DNA from 2 places in the Peterkaempfera bronchialis genome. Region 1 is predicted to be linked to the other one. Evidence: riboswitches for the same ligand, from Rfam matches in the RefSeq annotation. Region 1 holds a riboswitch; the other holds the start of a gene.
The links. A riboswitch is a leader RNA that binds a small molecule or an ion and turns the genes downstream of it on or off. The one in region 1 is predicted to bind S-adenosylmethionine.
Positions count from the first base shown of each region.

Region 2: linked by a shared signal. The riboswitch ahead of thrC (threonine synthase) and the one ahead of C7M71_RS06510 (aminotransferase class V-fold PLP-dependent enzyme) in region 1 are both predicted to bind S-adenosylmethionine.

Region 1 covers NZ_CP031264.1:1,487,091-1,493,000, reverse strand. The annotation lists gene trpD (anthranilate phosphoribosyltransferase) at 1-808, shown strand, start outside; SAM riboswitch class IV at 903-1,022, shown strand; gene C7M71_RS06510 (aminotransferase class V-fold PLP-dependent enzyme) at 1,279-2,685, shown strand; gene C7M71_RS06505 (Lrp/AsnC family transcriptional regulator) at 2,707-2,988, opposite strand; gene C7M71_RS06500 (rhomboid family intramembrane serine protease) at 3,047-3,880, opposite strand; gene C7M71_RS06495 (hypothetical protein) at 4,056-4,307, shown strand; gene C7M71_RS06490 (NYN domain-containing protein) at 4,762-5,910, shown strand, end outside.
Region 2 covers NZ_CP031264.1:2,937,477-2,943,386, forward strand. The annotation lists gene C7M71_RS12935 (MoaD/ThiS family protein) at 1-138, opposite strand, end outside; gene thrC (threonine synthase) at 135-1,421, opposite strand; SAM riboswitch class I at 1,437-1,577, opposite strand; gene C7M71_RS12945 (glucosyl-3-phosphoglycerate synthase) at 1,732-2,736, shown strand; gene C7M71_RS12950 (alpha,alpha-trehalose-phosphate synthase (UDP-forming)) at 2,778-4,283, shown strand; gene otsB (trehalose-phosphatase) at 4,322-5,173, opposite strand; gene C7M71_RS12960 (DUF3263 domain-containing protein) at 5,236-5,469, opposite strand; gene C7M71_RS12965 (cupin domain-containing protein) at 5,573-5,910, shown strand, end outside.

The sequences.
Region 1 (5,910 bases):
GCCCGCCGTGGACATCGTCGGGACCGGCGGCGACCGGGCCAAGACGGTCAACATCTCCACCATGTCGGCGATCGTCGCCGCCGCCGCCGGGGCCAAGGTCGTCAAGCACGGCAACCGGGCCTCCTCCTCCGCCAGCGGCTCCTCCGACGTACTGGAGAAGCTGGGCATCAGCCTGGACCTCTCCGCCCGCCGGGTGGCGGAGGTCGCCGAGGAGGTCGGCATCACCTTCTGCTTCGCGGCCAGGTTCCACCCCGCGATGCGGCACGCCGCCCCGGCCCGCAGCGAGCTGGCCATCCCCACCGCGTTCAACTTCCTCGGCCCGCTCACCAATCCGGCCAGGGTCACCTCCTCCGCGATCGGCTGCTTCGACACCCGGATGGCCGGGATCATGGCCGGGGTGCTGGCCCGGCGCGGCTCCACCGCCCTGGTCTTCCGAGGCGACGACGGCCTGGACGAGCTCACCGTCACCGCCCCCTCCCACGTCTGGGTGGTCCGGGACGGCGCCGTCACCGAGACCGCCTTCGACCCGCGCGACCTGGACATCCCGCTGGTCCCCATCGAGGCGCTGCGCGGCGCCGACGCCTCCCACAACGCCGAGGTGGCCCGCCGGCTGCTGGCCGGGGAGCGCGGACCGGTACGGGACGCGGTGCTGCTCAACACCGCCGCGGCCCTCACCGCGCTGGACCTCACCGAAGCGCCGCTGACCGAGCAGTTGGCGGCCGGTGTCCAGCGGGCGGCGGACGCCCTCGACACCGGGGCGGCGCAACGCACCCTGGAGCGCTGGGCGGCGGCCACCGCGCGCGGCTGACCCGTACGGCAGAGGACCGGCACCGACCCCCCGGCTGTCCGCATCGCGGACGGCAGTGTGGACGGCGGCCGGTCCTCTGCCATAATCCTCGGCAGGTCATGAGTGACAGCACCGCAAGCCCCGGCTGGCTGTCCGGCAACCCTCCGTCCGTGGCGGGGTGCCCCGGGTGAAGACCAGGTCGCACGGCAGAGACGCCGTACGGCAAGCGCGGACCCCTCGTGAGACTTCAGGGGTCCTGGTCCCGAGGAGTCATACCGTGACGAAGCGAATGCGCTAGAGGCCACCGGCCTCCTCCCTCCCCCTCGCCGAACGGCGCGCTGCTCTTCGCGCGCCCCCGTACGGCCCCGGGGTCGACCCACCGCAACCCGCCACAGCCCCGCAGCCCGCCCGGCTGTGCCGCTCCGGCGTGGCTTCGCCGTGCCTCGGTCGCCCCTGCCCGCGCACGCCTTCGCACCTCCAGGAGCCCCGCCATGACCGCTCAGCCCCTCACCGCCGCCTCCGCCGCTTCTGCCTCCGCCGCCTCTGCTGCCGCCGACTGCGGCCCGCTGCCCGTGCTCGGCCGGGAGGTCGAGGTGCCGCTGGTCGGCGGCGAGAAGGTGGCCTACGCCGCCCTCGACTACGCCGCCAGCGCCCCGGCCCTCCAGCGGGTCTGGGACGACGTCGCCGCGTACGCCCCCTACTACGGCAGCGTCCACCGGGGCGCCGGATACCTCTCCCAGCTCTCCACCGACCTCTTCGAGCAGAGCCGGCAGGCCGTGGCCGACTTCCTGGACCTGCGCGAGGACGACCAGGTGGTCTTCACCCGGGCCACCACCGACTCGCTCAACCTGCTGGCCTCGGCGCTCCCGGCCGGCACCCGCGTCCTCGCCTTCGAGACCGAGCACCACGCCTCGCTGCTGCCCTGGCGCCGCGACGGCCTCACCGCCGACTACCTGCCCGCCCCCCGCTCGCCGCAGCAGGCCGTGGCCGCCTTGGAGGAGGCACTGGCCGCCGCACCCGAGGGCCCCACGCTGCTCTGCGTCACCGGCGCCTCCAATGTCACCGGCGAGATCTGGCCGGTCGCCGAGCTGACCGAGACCGCCCACCGGTACGGCGCCCGGGTGGTGCTGGACGCCGCCCAACTGGCCCCCCACCACCGGGTGTCGGTGCGCGAACTCGGCGTGGACTGGGTGGCCTTCTCCGGGCACAAGCTGTACGCGCCGTTCGGCGCGGGGGTGCTGGCCGGCCGCAGCGACTGGCTGGACGCCGCCGAGCCGTACCTGGCCGGCGGCGGCGCCAGCCGTACCGTCGCCCGCGCGGCGGACGGCTCGGTCGCCGTGGAGTGGCACAGCGGCCCGGCCCGGCACGAGGCGGGTTCGCCCAATGTCATCGGCGCCTATGCGGTGGCCTCTGCCTGCCGGGCGCTCTCCGAGACCGGCTTCGACGCGCTCCAGGCCCGCGAGCAGCGGCTGCTCGCCCGGCTGCGGACCGGCCTGGCGGAGATCCCCGAGGTGCAGGTGCTCAGCCTCTTCGGCGAGGACCACGCGCGGGTGGGTGTGCTCTCCTTTGTGGTCCGTGGCTGGAACAGCTCGCACCTCGCCGCCGCGCTCTCCGCCGAGTACGGCATCGGGGTGCGCGACGGCCTCTTCTGCGCCCACCCGCTGGTGCGCACCCTGCTCGGCGGCACCGCGGACGCACCCTCGGAGTGCGGCGCCCCCGAGCCCTCCCTGCCGGGGGAGCGCAGCCTCAACGCGATCCGGGTCTCCTTCGGCGCGGGCACGCCCGACGAGCATGTGGAGCGCTTCCTGGCAGCGGTCCGGGAACTGGTCAGCGACGGTGCCCGCTGGTCGTACCGGACCGAGGGCGGGCGCTGCGTGCCGGACAGCCGCCGGGGCTGACCACCCCCGGGGAGGGGGCGGCTACTCGTCCAGGCCGAGGGCGAAGGCCGCCTCCAGGTCGTGCTGCGAGTAGGTCCGGAAGGCGATGTGCGTCTCGGTGTGCTGCACCCCGGGGACCTTGTTGAGGTGGCCGGGGATCACCTCGGCCAGGTCCTCGTGGCTGCGCACCCGGACCATCGCCACCAGGTCGTAGGTGCCGGTGACCGAGTAGACCTCGCTCACGCCGTCCAGCGCGGCGATTGCCTCGGCGATCTCGGGAATCCGGTCGACGGTGGTCTTGATGAGCACGATCGCGGTGATCACACGGGTCTCCTGATCGGGAGGGGGACGGCTGCCGGGCCAGCGTACTGAGGTCCGCCGGTCAGACCGGGTCGGGGTCGGACTCCCGGCGCGGGTCGGCGGCGGGCTGCGGGGACTGCGGGGGCTGCCGGGGGGAGCGGGCGCGGCCGTAGAGCGCCCAGGTGGCGAGGAAGCCGGCGGCGAAGCCGATCACATGGGCGAGATAGGCCACCCCCGGGTCGGAGTCGTCGGCGGAGTGCGCCCACCACCACTGCACGGCGAACCAGAAGCCCAGTACCAGCCAGGCCGGGAACCGCAGCGGCAGAAAGAGCAGCAGCGGCACCAGGCTGGTGACCCGCGCCTTCGGATAGAGCCGCAGCGAGGCGCCGAGCACCCCGGCGATGGCGCCGGACGCACCGATCAGGGTGCGGGTGGCGTCCGCGGTGTGGATCTCGGCCAGGGCGTAACCGTAGGTCGCCACGGTGCCGACGCCCAGATAGAAGGCGAGAAAGCGCAGCCGGCCCATGCGGTCCTCCACATCGCGGCCGAAGACCAGCAGGAAGAGCAGATTGCCCAGCAGGTGCAGCCAGCCGCCGTGCACAAAGAGCGAGGTGACCACGGAGAGCGCCGGGACCTTGCCGGGGACCTCGGCGGGCGGGCAGTGCGGCGCCCCGGCCGGGGGCGGCGGTACGGCGGCGGGGGAGAGCGGCCGGTTGGTCAGCAGTTCCTCCGGGACCGCCCCCCAGCGCTGGGTGTAGCGCTGCTGGGCGCAGCCGCGCTGCTGCGGCGAGCCGTACAGCGGGTCGAGGCCGGAGGCCGGGCCGGTGACGAAGACGGCGGCGTTCACCGCGATCAGCGCATAGGTCACCAGGGGCAGGCGCCGGACCGGGCTGTCGTCGTGCACCGGGATCACCATGGTTCGGAGCATTCCCCGGTGCGGTGGATCCGGCACTGCGGGGTGCTGCGGACGGGCGAGCCGTACCACCGGGGACCGGGCGGTCCCGAGGCGCGAACGAGTGCCCGCGGGCAGGGCCTCAGGCCATAGGGTTTGGCGTACGCGAATCGCCCGGGACGACCGAGAGGACCCCCACATGCCTGTCCCCGTGCCCACCGCAGGGACCCGGTGGCGCTGCACCCTGTGCGGCAACCTGACCCGCTTCGACGTCACGCGGACCTCCCGTGTGGTGGAGTTCGTCCACCTCGACCTGGCGGGCGAGCCCTCCGTGGAGGAGCGCGAGGTGCTCAGCGAGAGCGTGGAGTCGGTGCGCTGCCGCTGGTGCAACGCCGTGGACCAGGTGGAGCTGGTCGACCGGCCGGGCGCCGGCGAGGCCGACTCGGCCTGAACCGGGCCGTGGTTCGGCCGGCGCACTGCCGGGCAGGAACCGGCACGCGGGAGAATCGAAGGTAGCGGTGTACGGGGAGGCGCCGGACGAGACGGATCGGAGTCGTGGACGTGGTGGACAGAGCTGGAACGGCCGCCGGACCGCAGGGGCGGCAGCCCGCTGCGCGGGGAGCGGCCGATGACGCCGGGGTCGGGGCGGGCGCGGTCGGCGCCGGCGGCCGTGGCCCGGACGGCGTCCCCGGCTCCCCGACGAAGCCCCGGCCTCCGGCGTCGCCGCCCCGGCCGACGCCCCCACTGCCGGCACCCCCGGCGACGGCCCGCCCGGGGACGCTGCGGCAGGGGGTGGCTCTTCCGCCGGTGAGGCTTCCGGTGGTGCTGCCGCCGGCGGTAGTTCGGTTGGTGCTTCGTCCTCCGGCGCCCCCGGCGCAGCCGCTGCTGCTTCCTCGGGCGGCAGCATGTCCGATGGCGGGTCGTCCGGGGACGCTGCGGTCGGGGGTGGCTCTTCCGCCGGTGAGGCTTCCGGCGGTGCTGCCGCCGGCGGTAGTTCGGCCGGTGCTTCGTCCTCCGGCGCCCCCGGCGCAGCCGGTGCTGCTTCCTCGGGCGGCGAGCCGTCCACCGAAGCTGCTCCCGGCGGCGGTTCGGCTGGGGATGCCGCCGCGGCCGACCATGGCGAGGACGAGAGCGGCGAGCGGTTGGACCGGCCGCTGCCGGAGGGGGTGCGCCGCCGGGTCGTCGGGATAGCGGCGGACGCCCTGGGCAGCCTGCCCGCCGCCGAGCTGCCCGCCGGTCTGCGGCCGTACGCCAAGTTCACCCCGGCCCGGCGGGCCAAGTACGCCGCCACCGCGCTGGCCGCCGCGCTGGCCGCCGAGCCGCTCTTCCGGCTGCGCATAGCGGACCGGCTGCGGCTCGGCCAGCCCGAGCTGGTGCGGGCGCTGGAGAGCGGTACGGCCCCGGCCGCCGCCGATCCGATGGATGTGGCCGCCGCCGCCTATCTGGTCCGGTCGCGCGGCTGGAGCCGACTGGTGGCCGACGCCGGCGAGGAGGCCGAGCGGGCCGACGCCGAGGGCACCGCCGCCGAGGCCGTACGCCTGGCGGAGAAGCTGGAGGGCGAACTGGCCGCGCTGCGCGCCTCCGCCCGCACCGACGCCGATCGGCTGCGCGGTGAACTGGACGCCGCCAAGCGGGAGTCGGACGCGCTGCGCAAGAAGCTGCGCAGCCTGGAGAGCGACACCCGCCGCGCGGAGGCCGCGACCCGGAAGGTGGCCGCCGAGCTGGAGGCGGCCCGGGCGGCGGCGCAGGCCGAGCGCTCCACCGCCGAGGGCGAGGCCCGGCGGCTGCGGCATCGCGTCGCCGAACTGGAGTCGGCCCTGGAGGCCGGCCGCCGTACGGCCCGCGAGGGCCGCAGCGTGGAGGACATGCGGCTGCGGCTGCTGCTGGACACCGTGCTGCACGCCGCCCAGGGCCTCCAGCGCGAGCTGGCGCTGCCGGTGACCCGGATGCGCCCGGCCGACCTGGTGGAGGCGGTGGCGCCCGGGGCGGCCTCCCCGCACGATGTCGCCCGGCGGGCGCTGGCCGAGGACGACCCGGCGCTGCTGGACCAGTTG
Region 2 (5,910 bases), 1.5 Mb from region 1:
CAGCCGCGCCCGGATGCCGGTGTGGTTGGCCTCCAGGTGGTCGATGACCTCGGCGAGGGTGGTGCCCTCGGCGGTCACCTCGGCGGCGCCGCCGGTGTAGGTGCGCAGGATGGTGGGGATGCGGACGTTGACGCTCATGCGAGGCCAGCCTCTCGGAACGAAGCAAGGGTGGGGCGGATGGTCGCGGTCGGGCCGGTGCCGGCGACCGCGTCCAGGGTCTTGAGTCCGTCGCCGGTGTTGAGCACCACGGTCTCGGCGGCGGGGTCGAGGAGGCCCTTCTCCAGCAGCTTGCGCAGCACGCCGACGGTGACGCCGCCGGCGGTCTCGGCGAAGATGCCCTCGGTCCGGGCGAGCAGCTTGATGGCGTCGACCACCTCGGCGTCCGAGACGTCCTCCACGGCGCCGCCGGTGCGGCGGGCGATGTCCAGGACGTACGGGCCGTCGGCGGGGTTGCCGATCGCCAGCGACTTGGCGATGGTGTCCGGCTTCACCGGGCGCACCACGTCATGGCCGGCCTTGTAGGCGGCGGCGACCGGCGAGCAGCCGGTGGCCTGGGCGGCGAAGATCCGGTACGGCTTCTCCTCGACCAGGCCGAGGGCGATCAGCTCCTTCAGCCCCTTGTCGATCTTGGTGAGCTGGGAGCCGGAGGCCACCGGGATCACGATCTGGTCCGGCAGCCGCCAGCCGAGCTGCTCGCAGATCTCGTACGCCAGGGTCTTGGAGCCCTCGGCGTAGTAGGGGCGGAGGTTGACGTTGACAAAGCCCCAGCCCTCGCCGACCGGGTCGCCGATCAGCTCCGAGCAGAAGCGGTTGACGTCGTCGTAGCTGCCCTCGATGGCCACCAGCTCGCCGCCGTAGACGGCGGCCATGACGACCTTGCCGGCCTCCAGGTCGTGCGGGATGAAGACGCAGGAGCGGAAGCCCGCCCGGGCGGCGGCAGCGCCGACCGCACCGGCCAGGTTGCCGGTGGAGGAGCAGGAGAGGGTGGTGAAGCCGAAGGTGCGGGCGGCCTGGACGGCGATGGCCACGACCCGGTCCTTGAAGGAGTGGGTCGGGTTGCCGGAGTCGTCCTTGATGTGCAGGCCGCCGGTGACGCCCAGCTCGGCCGCCAGGTTGTCGGCCCGGACCAGCTTGGTCCAGCCCGGGTTGAGGCCGGGGAGGGAGGCCACATCCGCGGGGACGGGCAGCAGCGGAGCGTACCGCCAGATGTTGGTGGGGCCGGCCTCGATCTGCTTGCGCAGGGCCTCGGGGTCGCCGCTCGGGAGGTCGTACGCGATCTCCAGCGGCCCGAAACACTCCGGACAGGCGAAGCTGGGGCCGAGCGGGGACCGGGCGCCGCATTCGCGACAGGAGAGCGCGACGGCGGGACCGAGATCGACGGTGGGGGTGTCCGCAGCGGGTGCGACGGTCTGCACAGCCATGGGCGAGGGCCTCTCTCCTCATCTTCCCTGCGGCGCATCTCGCCGCAGGACGGAATTGGCACCTTGCCCACCGGGGCCTCGCAGATGACGGGCGAAGCCGGTGGGAGGGTTGCCGGGACTTCGTCGGGCCGTTCCCTCTGTCCCTCTGGATGAGCTCTATGGCGTCCTGAGGACGCATTTGTCAGCAATCGACCCCGGCATGCGATGGTCGTATCGCTTGTCCAAGACTGTAACCGACGGACCCGGCCCTCCAGGGAGCCGTCCGCCACGCGAGATGGATCATAGGACCGCCGTGACAGGAGAGAACCGAGTGCTCGACGAGGTGGAGGGCTGGCTGCGCCGCCGGTCCTGGTCCGCCGCCGACCGGCCGCTGCGCACCCTGTGCGCGGCCAAGGAGGCGGCGGGGGCGGCGGGAACCATCAGCGTGGTCCTGCCCGCGCTGGACGAGGAGTCCACCGTCGGCGGGATCGTCTCGGTGATCCGCCGCGAGCTGATGGAGCGGGTGCCGCTGGTGGACGAGCTGGTGGTGCTGGACTCCGGGTCCGGCGACCGCACGGCCGAGGTGGCGGCGGCTGCCGGGGCGCGGGTGGTGCACCGCGACGCGATACTCCCCCGAGTGCCGTCGGTGCCGGGCAAGGGCGAGGTGCTGTGGCGGTCGCTGCTGGTGACCAGCGGCGAGATCGTCTGCTTTGTGGACGCCGACCTCCGGGAGTTCTCCGCCGACTTCGTCTCCGGGATCGTCGGCCCGCTGCTGACCGACCCGGACCTCCAGCTGGTGAAGGCGATGTACGACCGGCCGCTGGAGACCGAGGGCGCGGTGGTCCCGGCCGGCGGCGGCCGGGTGACCGAACTGGTGGCCAGGCCGCTGCTCAATCTGCACTGGCCGCAGCTGGCCGGGTTCGTCCAGCCGCTGGGCGGCGAGTACGCGGCCCGCCGGTCGCTGCTGGAGCGGCTGCACTTCCCCACCGGCTACGGCGTGGAGCTGGGCCTGCTGGTGGACGCGCTGGGCGAGGCCGGCCTGGACGCGCTGGCCCAGGTGGACGTCGGCGTACGCCACCACCGCCACCAGGACGGGCAGGCCCTCGGCCGGATGGCGGCGACCATCTACCGCACCGCGCTGGAGCGGCTGGTCCGCACCGGCCGGCTGAAGGGCGAGGACGACCTGGTGCGGCCGCTGCTCACCCAGTTCTCCCGCACGGCGGCCGAGCGGCCCGGCCAGGGCGGCGGATTCGCCCCGCACACCCACGCGGTACCGGCCCTGGAGCGGCCGCCGATGACCAGTGTCCCTGAGTACCGGGCCCGCCGCGCGGCGTAGCGGCTGGTTTGCCGGGAGACCCGCCCGGCAAGGTACGGGGCATGGCCGAGACCGAAGCACATCGCGATCGCCCGACCGCCGCCACCGGCAGCGGATCCATACTCGTCGCCTCCAACAGAGGGCCGCTCTCCTTCACGGTCGAGGACGACGGGGCGCTGTCGGTCAAACGGGGCGGCGGGGGGCTGGTCTCCGGGCTCTCCTCCATCGAGGACGCGGACGCCGTCTGGGTCTGCGCGGCGCTCACCGAGGGCGACCGCACGGCGGCCCGGCAGGCCCCCGGCGGGCGGCTGGACCGAGCCGGATTCACGGCGCTTCCCGGGGCGGCGGGTGGCGGCCAGAACGTCCGGATGCTGGACATCGACCCGGGCACCTTCGCCCGCGCCTACAACGGCATCGCCAACTCCACGCTCTGGTTCGTCCACCACCTGCTGTACAACACCCCGACCGCGCCCAACTTCGACGAGCGGTTCCGCAAGGAGTGGGCGTCCTACGAGGCGTACAACACCGCCTTCGCCGACGCGCTGGCCGAGGAGGCCGCGCCGGGCGCGGCGGTGCTGGTGCAGGACTACCACCTGTCGCTGGTGCCCAGCCTGCTCCGGGAGCGCCGCCCGGACCTGCGGATCGGGCACTTCTCGCACACCCCGTGGGCGCCCTCGGAGTACTACCGGATGCTGCCCGACGACGTGGCGCGGGATGTGCTCACCGGCATCCTGGGCGCCGACCGGGCGGCGTTCCTCACCCGCCGCTGGGCGGACGCCTTCGCCGACTGCTGCGCCTCGGTGCTGGGCGCCGAGGTGCGGCGGCCGGCCGACGGCGACCTGGAGGTGGTGTACGGCGGCCGGACCACCCGGCTCGGGGTGCACGGGTTGGGCGCCGACGCCGACTTCCTGCGCGAGCGGGCCCACCGCGCCGATGTGGACTCCCGGCTGGCCGGGCTGCGGGAGGCCGTCGGCGACCGCAGGGTGGTGGTCCGGGTGGACCGCACCGAGCTGTCCAAGAACATCGTCCGGGGGCTGCTCGCCTACCGGCATCTGCTGCGCACCCGCCCGGAGTGGCACGACCGGGTGGTGCATGTGGCCTTCGCCTACCCCTCGCGGCACGACCTGCCGGAGTACCGGGAGTACACGGCGGCCGTGCAGCGGGTCGCCCAGGAGATCAACGACGAGTTCGGCACCGAGAGCTGGCAGCCGCTGATCCTGCACGTCCAGGACGACTTCCCGAGGTCGCTGGCGGCCTACCGGCTGGCCGACGTGGCGCTGGTCAACCCCATCCGGGACGGCATGAACCTGGTCGCCAAGGAGATCCCGGTGGTCTCCGAGGGCGGCTGCGCCCTGGTGCTCTCCCGGGAGGCCGGCGCCTACGCCGAACTCGGCGAGGACGCGGTCACGGTCAACCCCTATGACGTGGTCGCCACCGCGGAGGCGCTGCACACCGCGCTCACCATGCCGATCGCCGAGCGCACCGACCGCTGCAAGCGGCTGGCCGCCGCCGCGACCGCGCTGCCGCCTCAGCAGTGGTTCCTGGACCAGCTGCACGCCCTGGCCTGAGCAGTACCCGCACATGGTGGGGTGCCCCGGCGGCGTACTCAGCCGGGCGCCCCCATCGCGTCGGCGAGCGCGTCCAGCAGGGCGACCAGGCCGGCCGGGCCGGCCACCACCAGGTCGGCGCGGTCGGCCAGCTCCCGGACGGGGGCTTCGCCGTCCTCGGTGGCGCTGCACACCAGCAGGCCGGGCACGCCCTCGCCGCGCAGCTTCTCCACGGCGGCATAGGCGGCCAGGTCGCCCAGGTCGTCGCCGGCGTAGAGCACCGCGTGGGCTCCCCGCTCATGCAGGAAGCCGGAGAGCGCGGCGCCCTTGTCGACGCCGGGCGGGCGCAGCTCCAGCACCATCCGGCCGGGCTCGCCCACCAGGCCGTGCCGGTCGGCGAGGGCCAGCAGCGGGGCGCGCAGCTGCTCCAGGGCGGTGTCGGGGTCCTCGGTGCGGCGGGTGTGGACGGCGACCGAGCGGCCCTTGTCCTCCACCCAGGTGCCCTGCCAGGCGCCGATCCGGTCCAGGAAGCCGGGCAGTTCGGCGCGGACCGCCGCCACGCCGGGGTGGACCCGGGGGGCGCGTACCTCGCCGGTGACGGCGTCCCAGCGCTCGGCGCCGTAGTGGCCGAGGACCACCAGGTGCTCCAGTCCGGCCACGCCGGCGAAGCCGCCGTACCGCACCGCCACCCCGGCCGGGCGGCCGGTGACGATCGCGACCGCGCCCACCAGCGGGGCGAGCCGGGCGAGGGCGGCGACGGCGCCGGGGTGGGCGCGGGCCTGGTCGGGGTCGGGGACGATGGGGGCGAGGGTGCCGTCGAAGTCGAGGGCGACGACGGCGTGCGACGGGTCCGCGATCAGCGCGGCGAGACCCTTCGCACCGGCGGCAGTGGTCGGCTCGGGGATGCCCATGCCGGCGACCCTACCCGGGGGCGGCCCGGCCCACGCCCGATGCGGCGGCGGCGGATCCGGGGTCAGCGGCGGCTGCGGCGGGCCTCGCGGATCCGGCGCAGCCGGTTCACCAGCACCGGGGCGTGGGCGAGGGCCTCGGGGCGGTCCAGCAGGCCGCCCAGCAGTTGGTAGTAGCGGGCCGGGGAGAGGCCGAGCCGCTCCCTGATGGCCTGCTCCTTGGCGCCGGGGGTGCGCCAGTACCGCCCTTCGAGGGCGAGGATGGCGCGGTCGCGGTCGCTGAGGGGTGAAGCGTCCATCCGGGCCTCCTCCCGTTCCGACGATACGACCTGTCATTCTGCCCGCCGCCTGTGACGCACTCTGCCACTGCCGGGCGGCGCGGGGCCGGGCTAGCCTCCGCGCATGAGCATCGCACCACCGCTGAGCTTCGCCGTCCATGTCCCCGAGCTGGAACTGGAGCCGGACCCGCTGCCGCCGGACCAGATCGTCTCCGGCAGTCCTGAGGTGTCGGGGAAGGTGCTGTGGGAGTCGCCGGACGGCCGGCTGGTCCGGGGGATCTGGCAGATCACCCCGGGGGTGGTGACCGACACCGAGGCCGATGAGCTCTTTGTGGTGGTCAGCGGCCGGGCCACCATCGAGGTGGAGGACGGGCCGGTGCTGGAGGTCGGGCCGGGTGACGCGGCGGTGCTGCGGGCCGGCGACCGGACCCGGTGGACGGTCCATGAGACGCTGCGCAAGGT